2 regions of the Variovorax sp. AC194 genome follow, and region 1 is predicted to be linked to the other one. Evidence: riboswitches for the same ligand, from Rfam matches in the RefSeq annotation. Region 1 holds a riboswitch; the other holds the start of a gene.
What was found. A riboswitch is a leader RNA that binds a small molecule or an ion and turns the genes downstream of it on or off. The one in region 1 is predicted to bind cobalamin.
Positions count from the first base shown of each region.

Region 2: it holds a riboswitch for cobalamin, as region 1 does, so the genes downstream of both, ACZYRS_RS16000 (TonB-dependent receptor domain-containing protein) here and ACZYRS_RS13530 (TonB-dependent receptor) in region 1, are expected to answer to the same signal.

Region 1 covers NZ_OZ409823.1:2,821,393-2,831,377, reverse strand. The annotation lists gene cobN (cobaltochelatase subunit CobN) at 1-1,240, opposite strand, end outside; gene cobW (cobalamin biosynthesis protein CobW) at 1,253-2,317, opposite strand; gene ACZYRS_RS13540 (energy-coupling factor ABC transporter permease) at 2,414-3,091, opposite strand; gene ACZYRS_RS13535 (PepSY domain-containing protein) at 3,164-4,702, opposite strand; gene ACZYRS_RS13530 (TonB-dependent receptor) at 4,725-6,914, opposite strand; cobalamin riboswitch at 7,045-7,316, opposite strand; gene ACZYRS_RS13525 (hypothetical protein) at 7,404-7,655, opposite strand; gene ACZYRS_RS13520 (hypothetical protein) at 7,792-8,196, shown strand; gene ACZYRS_RS13515 (cation:proton antiporter domain-containing protein) at 8,220-9,929, opposite strand.
Region 2 covers NZ_OZ409823.1:3,332,307-3,342,291, forward strand. The annotation lists gene ACZYRS_RS15955 (carbon-nitrogen hydrolase family protein) at 1-298, opposite strand, end outside; gene ACZYRS_RS15960 (AraC-like ligand-binding domain-containing protein) at 476-1,447, shown strand; gene ACZYRS_RS15965 (universal stress protein) at 1,455-1,880, opposite strand; gene ACZYRS_RS15970 (sulfite exporter TauE/SafE family protein) at 1,960-2,781, opposite strand; gene ACZYRS_RS15975 (cell division protein ZapA) at 3,064-3,399, opposite strand; gene ACZYRS_RS15980 (hypothetical protein) at 3,396-3,620, opposite strand; gene ACZYRS_RS15985 (flavin monoamine oxidase family protein) at 3,736-5,334, shown strand; gene ACZYRS_RS15990 (c-type cytochrome) at 5,360-5,800, shown strand; gene ACZYRS_RS15995 (RidA family protein) at 5,863-6,396, shown strand; cobalamin riboswitch at 6,461-6,725, shown strand; gene ACZYRS_RS16000 (TonB-dependent receptor domain-containing protein) at 6,829-8,763, shown strand; gene ACZYRS_RS16005 (cobyrinate a,c-diamide synthase) at 8,748-9,985, shown strand, end outside.

The DNA.
Region 1 (9,985 bases):
CGAGCCCCACGCCGCTGCCGATGCGGCCTTCGCTGCCGGGGTAGTTCGCGAGGATCAGCGCGACGCGCTTGTCAGCCGCAGGAAGGCTGCGCAATCTGCACCAGCGCCGCGCCAGCTCGGCGACGAAGGCGATGCGGTCCGGCTCGGGCTGGTAGCTCACCACCTCGGTCTGCGTGAGTTCGCAGCGGTGCGACAAACCCTTGAAGCTCACGGCGCGCGTGATGATGCGGCCGTCCATCTCGGGCAAGGCGATCTGCATCGCGATGTCGCGCGGGCGCAGGCCCTGCCTGTCGGCCAGCCAGTCTTCGCGGTTGCCGCCGCTCACGATCACCTGCAGCACCGGGGCATCGCCAGCCAATGCAATGGCCTCGCCCGCGTCGTCCTGCGCGCCCTGCCCGAGCGCGGCGAAGGCGGTGGTGTTGAGCACGAGCTGCACGTCGTGTTCGCTGCAAAGGCCCCGGAATGCGGAGAGGCACAGCGGGTCTTTGAGCGAATCGAGCGCGACCGGCAGCGGGTTCAATCCTTCGGCATGCAGCGCGGCCGCGAGCGCATCGAACGCCGCCGTGTTGCCCGACAGCAGGTGCGAGCGGTAGAACACCAGCGCCACCACCGGCGCATCCGCGTGCCACCCGGCGCGCAGGTCGTCGATGCCGGCGACGGTGTGTGCCGCATCGATGCCGCGCGGCACATGCAGCGCGACCTGCGGCAGGCTGCGCGGCGGCAGCGGCGCCTCGCCATGGCCGAGGCCGTGGAAGGCCACCGCGCGCAGGAACTGCATCGCATTGCCCGCGCCGCCCGCGCGCGTGTACTGCCAGAGCTGGCGGCTCACCGCGCGCGGCACGGTGCTGCGCGCGAGCAGGTCTTCGTCTTCCTGCAGGTCGCCCGAGAACATTGCGAGCTGCTGGCCCTTGCGTTTGGCGAGCTTTTCGAGCTGCTGCAGCCCGTAGGCCCAGGCCGATTCGGCACCCAGGTGATCGACCACCACCACGCGCGCGTGCTGCAGCACCTCATCGACGTACAGGTCGAGCGAGGCGGGCTGCCGCAGGTACATGAGGTTGGCCAGCCGCAGCGACGGGTAGCCGGGATCGGTGGCCGCCAGCGCGGTGCGCGCGGCGGCCAGCAGCGCGAGCGTGGTGTCGGCCGAACTGAGCACCACGATGTCGCCCGGCGTCTGGTCGAGCCGGGTGACGACGCTGTCGTCTTCGACGAAGCGTCCGGGCTGGGTGCTCAGCAGGTGCATGCGGTCAGGCCGTCAGGCGGGCACGGCGGCCACGCCTTCGAGCGCCTTGCGCAGTGCCGCTTCGTCCAGGTCTTCGCCGATGAACACGAGGCGCGTGCGCTGCGCCTCGTCGTCGCGCCAGCGGCGGTCGAAGTGGTGGTCGAAGCGGCGGCCCACGCCCTGCACCAGCAAACGCATCGGCTTGCCCGGAATCGCGACGAAGCCCTTCACGCGGTAGATGGTGTGCTGCTCGACCAGCGCGGCGAGCGCGGCCAGGAGAACGTCGCGGTCCACCGGCGGCAGCTCGATCACGAGCGAGTCGAACTCGTCGTGGTCGTGGTCTTCTTCGTGGTCGTGGTGGCTCTCGCGCAGGTGGATCGTGGTCTCGGCCGCGCGGCCCTGGCCCAGCAGCAGCGCGAGCGGCAGCTTGCCTTCGCTCGCGGCGACGATCTTCACCTCGGGCGGCAGCTCTTCGCGCACCAGCGCCTCGACCTGCGCGCGCATGGCGTCGTCCATCAGGTCGGTCTTGTTGAGCACCACGAGATCGGCGGCCGAGAGCTGGTCTTCGAAGAGCTCGTGCAGCGGCGATTCATGGTCCAGGTTGGGGTCGGCGCGGCGCGCTTCGTCGACGGCTTCGGGGTTCTGGGCGAACTGGCCCGAGGCGGCGGCCGGGCCGTCGACCACGGTGACCACCGAATCGACGGTGAAGATGTTGGCGATGTCCGGCCACTGGAAGGCCTGCACCAGCGGCTTGGGCAGCGCCAGGCCCGAGGTCTCGATGATCACCGCGTCGATGTCGCCGCGGCGCTCGGCCAGCTGCAGCATCACGGGCAGGAACTCTTCCTGCACGGTGCAGCACACGCAGCCGTTGGCCAGCTCGTACAGCGCGCCTTCGCGCTCGTTGCCTTCGTCGTCGCAGCCGATGCCGCAGCCGCGGAGGATCTCGCCGTCGATGCCGAGCTCGCCGAACTCGTTGACGATCACCGCGATGCGGCGGCCCTCGGCGTTCCCGAGGATGTGGCGCAGCAGCGTGGTCTTGCCGCTGCCGAGGAAGCCGGTGACGATGGTGACGGGAATCTTGGCGTTGCTCTGTGTCATGGAATGGAGGTTTTCAGGCGCCGGAGCGCGAAGAGAAGGGGCGGCACGCTACGGCCCGCCGCAAGCGGACTGCGGCGCGCGTGCGATGGATTCGGCTCAGACGCCGCCGTACAGGCGGCGCTCGACGAAGACGGTGCCTTGCAGTCGGCGCCAGCCCTTGGCCGCGGCCAGCACGCCCAGGTCGACCAGCGGCTCGACCAGCACGACGGTCATGTAGGCCGCGCCGAAGCTGGCGATCTGGCCGAGGTTCTCCAGGCCCGTGCCGCGTCCGTAGAGCGCCCAGAAGCCGACCCACACCACGATGCCGCCCTGGTAGGCCACCGACAGCTTGAAGGCCTGCTGGTAGCTCAGGTCCACATAGGCCACGTTCTCGGGAATGATGCGCCGCGCAAGCGCCGCCGTCGCGAACAGGGGCACCAGCAAGGTGGTGACGTTCATGCCGAACTGCGGGATGTCCTGCGGCTCGAAGAACAGGCCCTGGATGAGCAGCCCGCCCGCCAGGCCGATGGCCGCGGGCGCGAGCCCGAACACCAGCAGCAGCGTGGTGCCGAGGATCAGGTGCACCTCCGACACGCCCACCGGGTGGTGCGGCAGCACCTCGAAGAAGCAGAACACCAGCGCCACGGCGATCGCCGAGCGCAGCGCCAGGGCGGCGGGGCCGTCCTTCACGAGGGTGTCGAAGGCCACCTTGCCTGTGTAGGCCAGCGCGGCGGCTGCCGTCGCGTAGCTGAGGAAAATCTTGGATCCGTCGACGAGACCTGGTTCGATGTGCATCGAGCACCTCCTGTAGTGCACCGCAGTGCGAAAGTTGATTGTTGGTGGATGGGATGGATCACGCAAGCGCCGTCATGAACGCTGGAGCGCGCGCGACGCTCCGGACACGGCCGGCGCCCTGGGCTTGCGCCGCAGCCGCCGCCAGCCGATCACCACGCCGCTGGCCGAGGCGACCGTGCCGACGATCGACAGCAGCCACACGACGATGTCCCAGGCGGGGCGGTGGTGGATGAGCCACGGAAAATCGAGGCTGTGCGCGGCGTTGAAGAGCCAGCGGCGCAGGCGCGAATTGCTGTCGTTGCTGCCGGCGACCTGGCCGCTGGACGGGTCGATGTAGATCCAGCTGCGCGCGGCGTCGTCGAATTCGAGGCGCCAGATGGGCACGGTGCGCTCGCGGTGGTGGCCGTACCAGTGGAAGTCTTCGCGCGTCTGCAGCGTGGCCTGCGTCACGCCGGCCCCGGGGCGAAGGCGCGCGGCGGCGCGCACGATGTCGTCGCGGGCGATGGATGCGGGAGCGCCCGTGGCGGCGTCGACCACGCGCACGCGGGCCTCTGCATCGCGCAATTGCAGCAGCGGGCGGCCGTCGAACCACATCGGCAGTGCTTCGCGCGGCGCGGCGGCGCCCTCGCCTGCCGGCAGTTGCATCGGCGGCCAGGGGAAAGGCGACGACCCGGCGCCCGTGTAGCTGGCCATCGCGGTCGCGTCGCCGCGGTTGCGCTCGAACCATTTGTTGGGGTTCATCGAGAGCCATCCGCTCACGATCCAGGTCAGCACGAAGAAGCCGCCGATGAGGCCCGCGATGTGGTGCCAGGCCATCCACCCCGTGTACGGCGTGACCGCACCGTTGCGAAACCGCCGTCGCAGCCGGATGCGCAGGATGCCGATGACGATGCCCGTCACCGCCGAGACGATGCAGGCGGCCGAGAGCCACACCACCACGTCGTGCCACAGCGGCGGGTCGGCGCGCAGCGGCGTGAAGTAGATCCAGTGCGGCACGGAGCCCAGCCAGTTCCACAAGCGCTCGGCACGGTGGGTGTCGCGCGCCACTTCGCCGGTGCGCGAGGACACGTAGAGCTCGGTGCCGGCCGCGTCGCCGACCTCGACGCGGTGCAGCGGGCGCAGCGGGTCGAGGCCCTGCGGCACGGTCCACTGGTCGCGCTCCAGCGTCTCGGCCCAGCGCGCGCCGGGCTGGCCCGAGAAGTCGCGGGCGATGGCCTCGGCCCGCGCGGCATCGACCGGCCCAAGCACGCGGCCGTCGCGCGCGGACACCGCATGCCGCCCGCCGCGCGCATCGACGATGCGCCACACGGGCTGCGGATCGGCGCCGCCCTGCGTCTCCAGCGCCATGCGCCGCGGCGGCTGCGCGCGCAGCGCCTCGGGCAACGCACCGAGCGCGGCGGATGGTGCGACCACCGCCTCCTCGAAGCGCACCGGGCGAAGGCCGGCCAGGCGCTCCTCGTCCGTGAGGTTGGGATACCCCACGTACATCATCACCACGCCCGAGACGAACCACATGACGAACAGGAGGCACCCGCCGATGCCCAGCCACCGGTGCGTCCAGTAGAGCCAGTGGCGGATGCGGGGCCAGGCGCGGCGCCATGCGGAGGTCATGCGCGGACCGATCGAAAGTTCATCAGAAGTTCACCAGCGCCGACAGCTCGAACGATCGCGGCCGGCCCAGCAGCCACTGGTTGCCGCTGTTCGAGAACGACACCGGGTAGGTGCGGTTGGCCAGGTTGTAGGCCCGGAACGCGAGCTTGAGCGACGGGCTCGCCTGCCAGCTCACGCCTGCGTCGGCCACGGTGTAGGAGCCGATCTTGCGCGAGTTGGCCGCATCGACCTGGCGCGGGCCGACGTAGCGCACGCCGAACTCGGCCTCCCACTGCGGCATGAAGCGCCAGTTGAGCCAGAGGTTGGCGGCCTCCTCGGGCACGCCGGCCGGCGTGTTGCCGGCGCGCGAGATGAGCGTGCGGCCCGAGGCCTCGTTGAAGTCGTCGTAGCGCGCGCGCAGCTTGGCCACGTTGGCCTCGAGCCGGAGCGTGGAGGTGAGCGCCAGGTCGAGCGTGGCCTCGATGCCTTCGGAGGACTGCTGGCCGATCTGCTGCGTGACGGTCGGGTCGTTGGCGTCGCGCGAGAGCAGCTTTTTCTTCTCGATGCGGTAGGCGGCCACGGTCCAGGCGCCGCGGCCATCGGCCAGCTGGCGCTTGTAGCCGACCTCGACCTGCTTGCCGGTGCTGAGGTCAAAGGTGGCCTGCGAGGCCGAGGTGGTGACCAGCGAGCCCAGCGGGTCGGCCGCGCGCGCCACCTGCGCGTAGAACGACTGCGACGCATCGGGCGCGTACACCACGCCCAGGCGCCCCGTGCCGTAGACGAAGGTCTTCTGGAAGTTGTTGGCCGCGCTCTGCAGGTCGGTGCGCGCGATCTTCGCGTGGTCCCAGCGCAGGCTCCCGACCACGGACCATTGCTCGTTGAAGGCCAGCTTGTCTTCGGCGAAGAAGGCGTAGGTGCTGGTCCTGGTCTTGTAGCGCGGCGTGTAGGCCACCGGCGAGGTGTAGACGCCGGGGTTGAAGACGAAGGGGTCCACCACCGAGCGGCCGCCGTAGGGCGAGTCGTTGGTGTGCAGGAAGTCGATGCGGTTGGCGTCGAAGCCCACCAGCACCTGGTTCTTCATGCCGAAGAGCGAATGCCTGAAGGTGGCGTCGGTGCGGTTGCCGGTCTGCTCCTGGTCGTGGCCGATTTCCAGGTAATCGCCGCGCGTCACGCGGCGCGTGGTGGCGTTGTAGGTGTAGGTCTCGCTGTTGCGCCAGTGGCGCTTGCTGTCCAGGCGGTAGAGCTGATTGCGCACGGTGACGGCGTCGCTGGGCATCCACTGCGCATCGAAGCGGGTCCAGCGGTCGCGGTACTTGATCTCGGCGTCGTCGGGGTTGTAGTTCTGCTCGCGGCTGAGGCTGCTCACGCGGCCGTTGATGAGCGGCACGCCGTAGTAGCGCTGCGGCGACTGGCGGCCCTCGTCGTGCGAGAGCGTGAACTGCAGCTGCGGCGACACATCCAGCCGCACCGCGCCGCCCACGGCCAGGCTCTCGGCATCGCCGCGCACCATGAAGCCGTCGGTCTTGCGGTGGCTGATGTCGAAGCGGTAGGAGAGCATGTCGTTGATGGCGCCGCCGCTGCCGAAGGCGACCTGGCGCGTGGCGTCGGAGCCGGCGGTGACGAGCGCCTCGTTCTGGATCGGGCCGCGCGTGGGCTTCTTGGGCACCACGTTGATCGCGCCGCCGATGGCGCCCTCGCCGAACATCACCGAGGCGGCGCCGCGCAGCACCTCGATGCGGTCGACCGACCAGGTGTCGAACGGGAAGGTGACGGTGCCCGCGCCCGCGTAGAGGCGCGTGCCGTCGAACAGCTGCATCACCGAGCCGTGGCCGCTGAAGCCGCGTGCCGCCAGCGCCGTGCCGCCGTTGCCGGGGCCGGGCGAGCCGGTGATGCCGGTGGCGCGGGTGACGGCATCGATCACCGAGACGTCGCCGCGCGCGCGGATGGTGTCGCCGGTCAGCACCTCGATGCTCGCGGGGGTTTCCAACGGTGTGAGGCCCAGGCGGCTGCCGGTGTGCGAGGGCTCGTCGATGGCCAGCGGCGAGCGGCGGCTGGCCTCGACCTGCACCGGCGCGAGACCGCTGTTGCTGCGGCTGTCGCCCGCTGCCTCACCCGATTGCGCCAGGGCGCCGCCTGGCGCGAAAGCCAGGCTCAACCCCAATGAAAGACCCGAAAGGCGTGCCCATTGCAGCGGCGCGTCCGTGCGATCGCGCGCCGGCGATGCTTGACCCATGTGACTTCTCCTCGCGACCTGCGTCCCCGCAGGCTCCTGACCGAATGAGGACGTCGAGGGAGGCGGCTAGCGGGCGGGCCGGTCGCGCGAGGGGCGAAGCGGCATGCCCGGACCCGCACTCCCGCAGCGTCCGATGGCGGTTGCGAAGGCCGGTATCCGGGCTTGCGGAGCGCTTCGATGGCACTGTGCGTGCGCATCGGAGCCGAAACCCTCGCCTTCCCACGCCGAAGCGCAGTGGCTGCCGATGCCGCAGGGGGCATCGACGCGAGGTTTTCCAGATCCGCTGACCGTTGCGGGGGCAGCGCAGGAATGGATGCGTCCGTGAAGACGCAGCGCACCTGCTTCCCGTTTAACCCCCAGGCCACTGAATGGCATGCGGGGCACCTTCGAACCGTGTGGGTGGTCTTGCTAAGAAAAGCTTACAACCCGACCGGCGGAATTATAGGGAGCGGCCTCGGCGCGAGGACCGCGACCGCCGCTCGATGCGTCTCAGGCGGGTTTGCCTTCGGTGCCGAACAGCCGCCGCATCACCGCGACGCCGGCCACCAGTGCGTTCGAGTAGCTGGCGTAGGGGTCATGGGCCGCCTCCAGCGGCACGTAGACGTGGCGCTGGTCGCCGGTCGCATCTGCGCCGGTGCCGTCCACGGTTTCTTCCATCAGCACCCAATAGAACTCGCCGACCTCCAACTCGTGGACGGTCAGCGCGATGTTGCGGGGAAGGGGCATGGGGATGCGTTTCATGGCAGCGTATTTCTGTCAATGACTGGGACAACAGCGCGGTTGACAGCTTCCGGAGCTTCCGGGCTTCTCCTACAGAGCTTGCGCGGGGTGGGAACTAAGGTTGTTTCAGGCACCTTCATCAAAACCAGGAGGCAACATGAAGCACTTCACCCTTGAATCCAACATGCGGGCGAGCATCGGCGGCGCGTTCTATCCGACCGGCTATTCGATGGTGATGTTCCCGAGCGCGGAGGACGCCGACCGCATCGGCCACCGGTTGATCGAAAGCGGCGTGAGCGGCGACGAGGTCTACCTTCTTCCTGCGGCCACGGTGCTGGCGGAAATCTCGCCCACCGTGAGCGACGCCGACAACCCCCTGCCCTCCGCGGGCACCGAGGGCGCCACGGTGCGCGCCTACACCAAGCTCGCGCGCGAAGGCCACACGGGCCTCCTGATCAAGACCCAGAACGAAGAGGCGGCCAACCGCCTGATGGAACTGGTTCGTACCGTCCCTTACTCCATCGCGCAGCGCTACCGCACGCTGGTCATCGAAGACCTCTGAACGGGTAGCGGATCCTTCGGCGCTCAAGCCGGCACGGCCATCGACACCGCGCGCTGCACCACGTCGCGCGCCATGGCCTGGGCGAGTTCGTGCTCGCCGAGGAACACGGTGACCGACGCTTCCTGGGTGAGCAGCTTGGCTTCCTGCTCGTTGTGGCTGCGGATCACGGTCTGGATCGACGGGTTGAGCGTGCGCGCGGTCTCGATCATCTGGCGCACGTTCAGGGTATCGGGCGTGGCCACCACCAGCACGCGGGCGCGCGCGATGTGCGCCTGGATCAGCACCGCCGGGTCCGCCGCATCGCCCCAGACGGCGGCGACGCCGGCCTCGCGCAACTTCTCGACCAGCTCGCGGTTCTGCTCGGCCACCACGTAGGGAATGTCGTTCGCTTCGAGCTCGGCCGCGATGCGGCGCCCCACGCGCCCGTAGCCGACCAGCACCACCTGGCGCGAGAGGTAGCGCGCCTCGGTGCTCATCGGCAATTCGGCCAGCGGATCGGTGCGCGATTCGAGCCCGCGCGCGAACGAGGAATGGGCATGCAGCCATTTCTGCAGCGGCGCGATGAGGCTGAACCACAGCGGATTGGTGGCAATGGAAATGAGCGCGCCCGCGAGCACGAGGCTCTGCCCCTCGACCGGCAGCAGACCGAGCGAGACGCCCAGGCCCGCGAGGATGAACGAGAACTCGCCGATCTGCGCGAGGCTCGCGCTCACCGTGAGCGCCGTGGCCAGCGGGTAGCGGAACACCAGCACCAGCGCGCAGGCCGCGAGCGACTTGCCCAGCACGATCACCAGCACGACCGCGAGCACCTGCAGCGGGCGATCGATCAGCACCGAGGGGTCGAACAGCATGCCCACCGACACGAAGAACAGCACCGCGAACGCATCGCGCAGCGGCAGCGATTCCTGCGCCGCGCGGTGGCTGAACTGCGACTCGCGCATGACCATGCCGGCAAAGAAGGCGCCGAGCGCGAACGACACGCCGAAGAGCGCCGCCGAGGCGAAGGCGATGCTCACGGCGGCGGCCACCACGCACAGCGTGAAGAGCTCGCGGGAACCGGTGCGCGTGACCTGCCAGAGGATCCAGGGGAACACGCGCCGGCCCACCACGAGCATCAGCGCGACGAAGCCGCCGACCTGCAGCAGCGTGAGGCCCAGGGTCTGCCACAGCGGATCGGCGGGGCCGCCGCCGTTGTCGGGGGTGCCGCCGAGCGCGCCGGCCAGCGGCGGCATGAGCACCAGCACGAGCACCATGGCCAGATCTTCGACGACGAGCCAGCCGATGGCGATGCGGCCGGTGAACGAGTCGAGGATGCCCAGGCTCTCGAGCGCGCGCAGCAGCACGACCGTGCTGGCCACCGAGAGCGCCAGGCCGAACACCAGCGCGGCGCCGGGGCTCCAGCCCCACCAGAGCGCCAGGCCGCCGCCGAGCAGCGTGGCCACGGCGATCTGCGCCAGAGCGCCGGGCAGCGCGATCTTGCGCACGGCCAAAAGGTCGTCGAGGGAAAAGTGGAGGCCGACGCCGAACATCAGCAACATGACGCCGATTTCGGCGAGCTGCGCGGCAATGCTTGCATCGGCCACGAAGCCGGGGGTGAAGGGGCCGATGATCACGCCCGCGAGAAGGTACCCCACGAGGGCCGGCAACCGCAGCTTGGCCGCCAGGAAACCGAACACCAGCGCGAGGCCGAGGCCGGCGGCGATGGTGTTGATGAGGGAGACGCTGTGCGGCATCGCTGCATTTTGCAGGAACGATGCGTGCCCTTTTATTTCACACGGCCTTCTTGAAG
Region 2 (9,985 bases), 510 kb from region 1:
CCCAGATCCTGTGCTTGCGCGCAGCCTCCGCGATGCGTTCGAACTCGGCCGAGCCGACCACCAGCGAGTTGTCGTGGTAGCGCTGCACGAACTGCATGCCCCAGGCGGGCGAATCGAGCCAGATCCACCACGGATAGCCGGGCACCCAGGTCTCGGGAAAGGCGATGAGCTTCACGCCCTGGCCGGCGGCCTGGGCCATGAGCTCGATGGTCTTGTCGATGGTGCCGTCGAGGTCGAGGAACACGGGCGCGGCCTGCACGGCGGCGACGCGCAGCTTGGGGTGAACGGTGGTGGGCATGGCGAGCCTCCAGAGGTGATGGTGGTGGGGTGGATGAAACAACTTCGCACACCCCCAACGCGGGTTTGCGCGGTGGCATGCGGGTTGCTTGAAGCGTAGATTCGCCGCCGCGGAACGCCTTGATCCGAACTGGCGGCGTTCTTGTTCCAGCGTTGCACGCGCTTTCCGGGGACCCCCATGAACCAGTTGCTCAGCACCGATGCCGTGGCGCGCGACCAGCGCCTGGCCTACTGGACCGACATGATCTGCAACGTCTACGTGCAGCTCGGGTGCGACCCGGTGCGACCGGACGACATCGGCCGCTTCGAGGGCAGCATCCGCCAGCACTCGCTGCCGAGTCTCGACGTGTCGGTGGTCAAGTCAGGCGCGCAGAAGGTCATGCGCACGAGCGGGCACATCGCGCGCTCGTGCGACGACTATTTCCTCGTGAGCATCCAGGCCGAGGGGCGCGGCGTGGTGCGCCAGGACGGGCGCGATGCGGTGCTCTCGGCCGGCGACTTTGCGCTGTACGACAGCACGCGGCCCTACGAGCTGCTGTTCGACGACAGGTTCGAGCAGATCGTGCTCAAGCTGCCCGGCGAGCGCCTGCGCAGCGAACTGCGCGATACCGAGGCGCTGACGGCCACCACGGTGTCGGGCAAGGAGGGCGCGGGGCATCTCCTGCTCGGCATGATCCGCACGCTGCGCGAAGACATCGACACGCTGCAGCCCGCATCGGCGCTGGCCGTGGCCAATGGCGTGCAGAGCATCCTCGTGGCGGGGCTGCAGACGCTGCCCGCGGCGCGTGCGCCGTCGCTGAGCAATCTGACGGCGTACCACCTCGCGCGGGTGAAGCGGTGCATCGACGAGCAGCTGGCCGATCCCTCGCTCTCGGTGGGCAGCCTCGCGGCGTCGCTCGGGGTGTCGGCGAGCCACATCCACCGCGTGTTCAAGAGCGAGCCGCTGACGCCCTCGCAGTACATCTGGGAGCGCCGGCTCGAGGCCTGCAGCCGCGACCTGCTGGAGCCGCGCCTGGCGGGCAAGCCGGTGGGGGAGATCGCGTATGGGCGCGGCTTCAACGATGCGGCGCATTTCAGCCGCGCGTTCCGCGAGCGCTTCGGCTGCTCGCCGCGCGAGTGGCGGCACCCACAGGTGCCGCGGGTGCAGTAGCCGAGGTCTACTGGACCAGCAGGACGGAGATGTCGGTCTCGCCGATCACCTTGGTCGCGACCGAACCCATCAGCGCGCGTCCGAAGAGGCCGTGGCCATGGGTGCCGAGCACGATCAGCTCGGCGTGCGCGGCGGTGGCCGACTTCAGGATTTCCTCGGCCGCGTGGCCGTGGCGCTTGTCGATCGTGTAGTTGCCCACGCCCTTCTCGGCGAGGAGCGCCTTCACCGGATCGAGCGCCTTCGCGCTTTCCTCGGCGTAGTACTCCGCGACGATCTCCTTGCTCAGGTGCCGCGTCACGTGGCCCGAGATGCCGGTGCACACGTGGACCACGATGAGCTCGTGCCCGTCCACGAACATGGCGCGGTTGGTGACGAGGTAGTCCAACGCCTTGCGGGTGTAGGCGCTGCCGTCGACGGCGATGAGGATTTTCATGAAACCGTTATACGGCTGCGACCTGTGGGTCGCAACGGGTCTCACCCCAGAACCGAGGGGCTATTTCCAGCCCCGTGCCTCAGCCTTGGAGGCCCTTCCAAAGCATGTAGGCGGCGAGCAGATAGAGGATGCTCGCGAACACGCGCTTGAGCTTCTTCACGGGCAGCGTGTGCGCGGCCTTGGCGCCCAGCGGCGCGGTGAACACGCTGCACAGCGCAATCACCACCAGCGCCGGCAGCCAGATGTAGCCGAAGGAGCCCGCGGGCAGGCCCTGCACCGACTGGCCGCTGATCGCATAGCCCACCACGTTGGCCACCGCGATGGGGAAGCCCAACGCCGCGCTCGTGGCGACCGCGTTGTGGATCGAGATGTTGCACCACGTCATGAACGGCACGCTGATGAAGCCGCCGCCCGCGCCCACCAGGCCCGAGATGAAGCCGATCACGCCGCCCGCGGCGAGCTGGCCGCCGGTGCCCGGCATCTGGCGCGTGGGCTTGGGCTTTCTGTCCAGGAACATCTGCGTGGCCGAGAAGCCCACGAAGAGCGCGAAGAAGATCGCCAGCGCCGTGCCCTTGAGGAGGGCGAACACGCCCAGGCTGCCTGCGAGGCTGCCGATCACGATGCCGGGCGCCAGGCGCTTGACGATGTCCCAGCGCACCGCGCCGCGCTTGTGGTGCGCGCGCACGCTGGAGACCGAAGTGAAGATGATCGTGGCCATCGAGGTGGCGATCGCCATCTTCACCGCGAGGTCGGAGGACACGCCGCGGTGACCCATGATGATCGTGATGAAGGGCACCATCAGCATGCCGCCGCCGATGCCCAGGAGCCCCGCGAGAAAGCCGGTGCCCAGGCCGAGCGCGGCCAGTTCAAGAATCAGGAGGGGGTCGAGGAGATCGGTCACGCTGCGGGTCTTCGGACAAAGCAACGGCCCCGAGCAGTGTGTGCTGGGGGCCGTGCCGATGAAAAAAGGTGTCTGCAAGTGGGCGCCGAACCCGCATCCTGAACCAGGGTTCAGGTGGGCGAGGGCAGCAAGACTTCGGGTTCATCTGACGCGAGATGATCACGCCCGTCAAGCGATGTACCAAGCCCGGCTCCGGAGAGCATTGGAACAAGGAAATATTAAGCCCGACGCGCACCGCAGACAGTTCGGATTTTACGCTCCGTATGCGTCCATGGTGTTCATTCAGAGCAAATGACCATCGCCGGCCAGTGCCTGATCGAGCTTTTGAATGAGCTGGGTGGCCTTGGCATCGACTTCTCCGGGCTCGGCCGCGGCAGGCGCGGGCGCTGTGGCGACAGGCGCTGCAACAGCCGTGGCCTGTTGCGCCGCGAGATCGAAGGCCAGGTTCAGCGAAGCCAGCACCGCGATGCGATCGCGCGCCTTGACTTTTCCCGCATCGCGGATCTTGCACATGGCCGCATCCACGCGTTCGACCGCATCGCGCAGTTGCGGCTCGCCGCCGTCGGGACAGCCGAGCAAATAGCTCTGGCCCATGATCTGTACTTCTATCTGCTTCATGCGGTGGAGTCTTCGGGAGGTGGTTCAGCCGGCAGCCGCTCGAGCAGCGCATCCAGGCGCGTGCGTGCCGCGGCGAGCCGCGACTTGAGCCCGTCGCGTTCGCGCGTGAGCGCATCGACCTGTTCCTGGAGCAGCGCATTGGTGCGCTGTACCTCTTCGTGACGCACGAGCAAGCGTTCCACACGCTCGGCGATCTGATCGATGGGGCTGGAGGCGGGCATGGTTGGCGATTGTAGTTTCCCGGGGAATGGGGCCCGCCGGCAGGGCGCGCGGTGCCTCGACTGGCATGGATTCTGCTGCCTTCGCAGTGGCGTTTCAAACATTTATAGCCACTCCATGACCACGAAGAACAACACTCTATTCAGCCGGCGCGACCTGCTCGCGCTCATCGGCAAGACCGCGGGCGGCGGCGCGATGTACCAGGCGATGACTTCCCTGGGTTTCGCTGCCGAGTCCAACTACGGCGGTCCTCCGAAACTCGATGGTGCAAGAAAGGGTGCGTCGGTGCTGGTTCTTGGTGCGGGCCTGGCCGGCATGGCCGCCGCGCTCGAGCTGCGCAACGCGGGTTACTCGGTGAAGGTGCTCGAGTTCAGCAACCGCGCGGGCGGCCGCTGCTGGACGCTGCGCGGCGGCGACACCTTCACCGAGCTCGGCGGTGCCGCGCAGCAGTGCGGCTTTGCCAAGGGCGAGTACTTCAACCCCGGTCCGTGGCGCATACCTTTTCATCACCACGCGGTGCTCGGCTACTGCAAGCGCCTGGGCGTTGCGCTGGAGCCCTTCATTCAGGTGAACTACAACGCGCTCGTGCATTCGAGCAAGGCCTATGGCGGCAAGCCGCAGCGCTATCGCCATGTGCAGGCCGACTACCAGGGCTACGTGGCGGAGCTGCTCGGCAAGGCGACGCAGCAGGGCAACCTCGATGCGGCGCTGACGAAGGAGGACAAGGAAAAACTCCTCGAAGGCCTGCGCCGCTGGGGCGCGCTCGACACGCAATTCCGCTACCGCGAAGGCACTGTCAGCAGCGACCGCCGCGGCTATGAAGTCGATGCGGGCGGCGGCCTCATGCCGCTGGCCAAGCCGTCGAAGCCGCTCGACATGAGCGAGTTGCTGCAATCAAACCTTTGGCGTTACATCGCGAGCGGACAAGACTATGAATTCCAGAGCGCGATCTTTCAGCCCGTGGGCGGCATGGACATGATCGCCAAGGCCTTCCAGAAAGAAGTCGGCAGCCTCATCCGCTACGGCGCGAAGGTCACCAAGATCGAGCAGAACGACCGCGGCGTCACCGTCACCTACACCGACGAGGCCAAGGGCGGCGCGGTCGCGCAGGCCAAGGCCGACTGGTGCCTGTGCACCATTCCGCTGTCGGTGTTGAGCCAGATCGACGTCCAGGTCAGCGCGCCGATGCAGGAGGCCATCAACGCCGTGCCCTATGGCGCGTCGGTGAAAGTCGGCCTGCAGTTCAAGCGCCGCTTCTGGGAAGAAGACGAGCACATCTACGGCGGCATCAGCTACACCGATCTGCCGATCTCGCGCATCTCGTACCCCTCGACGCGCTACGGTGACAAGGGCAAGGCGGTGGTGCTCGGGGCCTATGTGTTCGACGGCCCGAACTCCTACGAATTCACCGCGATGGCGCCCGAGGAGCGCGTGCGCCGCGCGGTCGAGTTCGGCACGCAGCTGCATCCGCAGTACGCGCGCGAATTCGACAACGGCATCTCCGTCGGCTGGCACCGCGTGCCGGGCTCGCATGGCTGCTACGGCATGTGGACCGACGAGACGCGCCAGAAGCACTACAAGAACCTGTGCCAGGTCGACGGGCGCATCGCGCTCGCGGGCGAACACGCTTCCTACATTCCGGCCTGGCAGGAGGGCGCGCTGCTCTCGTCGCTCGATGCGATCCAGCGGCTGCACGCCCGCGCCGTCGCTGCATGAACGCAGCGTGAAGGACACACCCACCATGAACAACAACAACCTCACGACTTTCAAGCGCGCGCTGCTCGGCCTTTCGTTCGGCGCCATCGCAGCGATGAGCGGCCAGGTCTTCGCGCAATCGCAATCGCCGTCGCAGTCGTCCGAACCCGCGTTCTCCGTCGGCCCCCGGTTCCAGGAGAGCTCGGGCGAATCGATCTACCGCGCCACCTGCCAGGCCTGCCACATGGCGCAAGGGCAGGGCGCGAAGGGCGCGGGCGCCTACCCGCCGCTCGCATCGAACCCGCGCCTGGCCAGCGCGGAGTACCCGCTCTACGTCGTCATCAACGGCCAGAAGGGCATGCCCGCCTTCGGCAAGATGCTCAGCGACGAGCAGATCGCCTCGGTGGTCGGCTATGCGCGCACCCATTTCGGCAACCAGTACGCCGATGCCATTCCCGCGGAGAGCGTCAAGAAGCTGCGGCCTTGACCGCGTTGCGGCATTCACCGGATCCCTCCTTCATCCACCACCCCAGCAGAGAGACAACACGCATGACCATGACCCTGTTCACCAAGACCCAGCCACTGGCGCTCGCCGCCGCCCTGTTCGCAGCCGGCGCCGGCGCGGCGCACGCGGCCGACGAAGTCATTCGCCACCGCATTCCGAACTCCACCTTTCCGATTTCGGCCGCGGTCGAGGTGCCGTCGTCGCTCACCAACGTGTACCTCTCGGGCCAGGTGCCGCCGCTGCAGGACGCGGCCGCGCCCAAGAACAGTGCCGCGGCCTATGGCGGCGACACCAGGGGCCAGACCGTCGGCGTGCTCAAGGCCATCGAGAAGAGCCTCACGGGCCTGGGCCTCACGATGGGCGACGTCGTGAAGATGCAGGTGTTCCTGGTCGGCGATCCGGCCAAGGACAACAAGATGGACTTCGCCGGCTTCATGGAGGGCTACACCCAGTTCTTCGGCACCACCGCGCAACCGAAGCTGCCGGTGCGCTCGGCCATGCAGGTGGCGGCACTGGCCAACCCGGCGTACCTGGTGGAGATCGAGGTGATGGCGGTCCGCCCGGCCCCATCGAAGTAGCCTCACCAGCGGCCCGATGGGCGCGGCAGCCAAAACTTTCGACTTAGCGCCGCTGCCGAAGGGCCTAAAATCCCGCCCGTTGGTGCTCGCGCCGTGGTTCGCACGGCGCAGTTCAACGGGAAGCAGGAGTGAACGCCCCCGAGGGTCCGCAAGCCGGACATCGGAACAAGGCCGAAGCCGCCTGCGCTGCCCCCGCAACGGTCAAGCAGACGACGCCGCAAGGCGCCACCCCTTTCCATCCAGCCACTGGGCGCCCTGAAACAGGTGCCTGGGAAGGCGGCAGGGGCCGTTCTGCCAGCCCGGATACCGGCCAACAAGGCGGCTGCCGCATGCAATGAACCGATGAAACGGTTCGTGCCTGGGGCGGTCATTGCGCCCCGAGGCGCCGGCGGGGAGGCCGGCCAGGGGCATTGACGTTCGTTCGGCTGATCCATGACTTCCTGCGTTTCTCTTTCCCGCGGCCGCGCTCCTGCGCGCCGCTCTCTCGCCTGCCTGCCGCTCGCGCTGGCCTCGGCCTTCGGCGGCCTCGCGCTGATCCCGCTGTCCGTGCTCGCGCAGGAAGCAACACCCGCGCTGCCCCAGACGGTGGTCACCGCCAACCGCACGCCGCAGCCGTTGTCGGACCTGGTGGGCGACGTGTCCATCATCGACCGCGAGACCATCGAGCGCAGCGGCGCGACCGGCGTGGCCGATGTGCTGGCGCGCCAGCCGGGCATCGAGATCACGCGCAACGGCAGCGTGGGCAACACCACCAGCCTCTTCATCCGCGGCGCGGAAACGCGCTTCACCGCCGTCTATTTGGATGGCGTGCGCATCGACTCGCAAACCACCGGCGGCGCCGGCTGGGAAAGCATTCCGCTCTCGCAGATCGACCGCATCGAAGTGCTGCGCGGCCCGGCCGCCGCGGTGTATGGCTCGGACGCCATCGGCGGCGTGATCCAGCTCTTCACCAAGCGCGGCGAGGAGGGCGTCTCGCCCTACGCGGGCATCGGCTTCGGCAGCCACGGCCTGCGCAAGATCGAGGGCGGCGTGAGCGGCAAGTCGGGCCTGTTCGACTACTCGTTCGGCGTCGCGCACGAAGAGAGCAAGGGCTTCAACGTGCAGCCCGCCGACAAGCGCACGCCTTCGAAGGACGGCTTCACCAGCCCCGACCGCGACGGCTACCGCAGCACGTCGGGCAACCTGAAGCTGGGTTTCCAGATCACGCCCGACCAGCGCATCGACGCCACCTTGCTCCAGAGCAACATCGAAGCCGGCTACGACCCCTCGGTGAGCTTCCGGACCAAGCCGCCGATCCTCTTCAAGAACGACGTCTCGACCAACACGCTGCGCACCGCGGGCCTGACCTGGTCGGCCAAGTGGAACGACATCTACAGCACCCGCGTGCAGGTGACCGACTCGCAGTCGGTCTACAAGACGCAGCCTTCGTTCTATCGCACCGAAACCAACCTGCGCGGCTACCTGTTCCAGAACGAATTGCGCTTCGGCCCGCACCTGGTGACCGCCACGCTGGAGCGCCGCGAAGACGCGCTGGAAAACGCGCCCACCACCTCGGCCAAGCTCCTGTCGCAAGACCGCTCGCAGAACGCCCTGTCGCTCGGCTACGGCTTCGTGCAGGGCCCGCATTCGCTGCAGCTGCACGTGCGCCGCGACAAGGACAGCGAGTTCGGCGGCAAGACCACCGGCAGTGCCGCCTACGGCTTCGCCATCCTGCCGTCGCTGCGCTTCACCGCGTCGGCCGGCACGGCCTTCCGCGTGCCGACGCTCTACCAGCGCTTCAGCGAATACGGCATCGCGACGCTCAGGCCCGAGGACAGCCGCAACGTCGAGCTGGGCCTGAACTACGCCAAGGACGGCACCACCGCCGGCATCGTGGTGTACCGCAACCGCGTGCGCGACCTGATCAACTTCGTCGGTACCGCCAAGGGCTGCGCCTCGGCGTTCGGCTGCTACACCAACGTGAACCGCGCCACGCTGCAGGGCGCGACGCTCTCGGCCAGCCAGCGCCTGGGCGACGTCACGTTGCGCGCCTCGTTCGACGTGCAGGACCCCAAGGACGCCGACACCGGCAACCTGCTCGCGCGCCGCGCCAAGCGCCACGGCACGCTGGGCGCCGACTGGCGCGTGGCCGGCTGGACGCTGGGCGCCGAGGTGCAGGCCTCCAGCCAGCGCTTCGACGACACGGCCAACACCGTCAAGCTGGGCGGCTACACGCTGCTGAACCTGTCGGCCAGCACGCAGATCACGCGCGACCTGAACCTCATCGCCCGCATCGACAATGTGGGCGACAAGGACTACCAGTTCGCACGGCTCTACGCCAACGGGGGCCGCAGCGCCTACCTCGGCCTCAAGTGGACACCGCAGTAAACGACCGCTCGCCACGACACGCCGCAGCCACCTGCGCTGCGGTGCTGATCGCCGCGCCTGCCTCGGGGCAAGGCAAGACGACGGTGGCCGCCGCGCTCGCGCGGCTGCATGCGCGCCAGGGCCGGCGGGTGCGCGCCTTCAAGTGCGGGCCGGACTTTCTCGACCCGCACTGGCTGGCGCTCGCCACCGGCGCGCCGGTGCATTCGCTGGACCTGTGGATGACGGGCGAGGCCGATTGCCGCGCGCGCCTGCATGCCGCGGCGGCCGAAGCCGATCTCGTGATCGTCGAAGGCGTGATGGGCTTGTTCGACGGCACGCCGAGCGCGGCCGATCTCGCGGAGCGCTTCGGCTTGCCGGTGCTCGCGGTGATCGACGCGCATGCGATGGCCGGCACCTTCGGGGCGCTGGCCTATGGATTGCAGAACTTCAGGCCCGGCCTGCCGTGGGCCGGCGTGCTGGCCAATCGCGTGGCGAGCGAGCGGCACGCGGGCATGCTGAAGGACGCGCTGCGGGAGCCTTCGCAATGGATGGGCGCCTTGCCGCGCGACGCGCGGTTCGCGTTGCCCGAGCGCCATCTGGGCCTTGTGGGCGCGGGCGAAATCGACGACGCGATGGCGCGGCTCGATGCGGCGGCCGATGTGCTGGCCGAAACGCCGCTGGGCCAGTTGCCAGTCTCGCAACTGCCGCAGGTGCGCTTCGATGCCGCATCGACGCAAGACACAGCCGCTACGCAATTGCTGAAGGGCCGCGCGATCGCCATCGCGCGCGACGCGGCGTTCTCCTTCATCTATCCCGCCAACCTCGATGTGCTCTCGGCACTCGGTGCGCGGCTCACTTTTTTCTCGCCGCTCGCGGGCGATGCCTTGCCGGTGTGCGATGCAGTCTGGCTGCCAGGCGGCTATCCCGAACTGCATGCCGAAGCCCTGTCGGCGAACGAGTCGATGCGTGCCTCGCTGGCCGCGCATGCCGAAGCAGGCAAGCCCATCTGGGCCGAGTGCGGCGGCATGATGGCGCTGTTCGATGAACTGGCCACGCACGCCGATGCAGAGCCGCAGCACGTCCACCGCCTCTGGGGCCTGCTCCCCGGCCGCGTGACGATGCAGAAGCGCCTCGCCGGCCTCGGACCGCAACAGCTTGAACTTGGAAGCCACACCCTGCGCGGCCACACGTTCCACTATTCGCGCTGCGAAACGCCGCTCGTGCCTTCCGCCCACACCGCGCG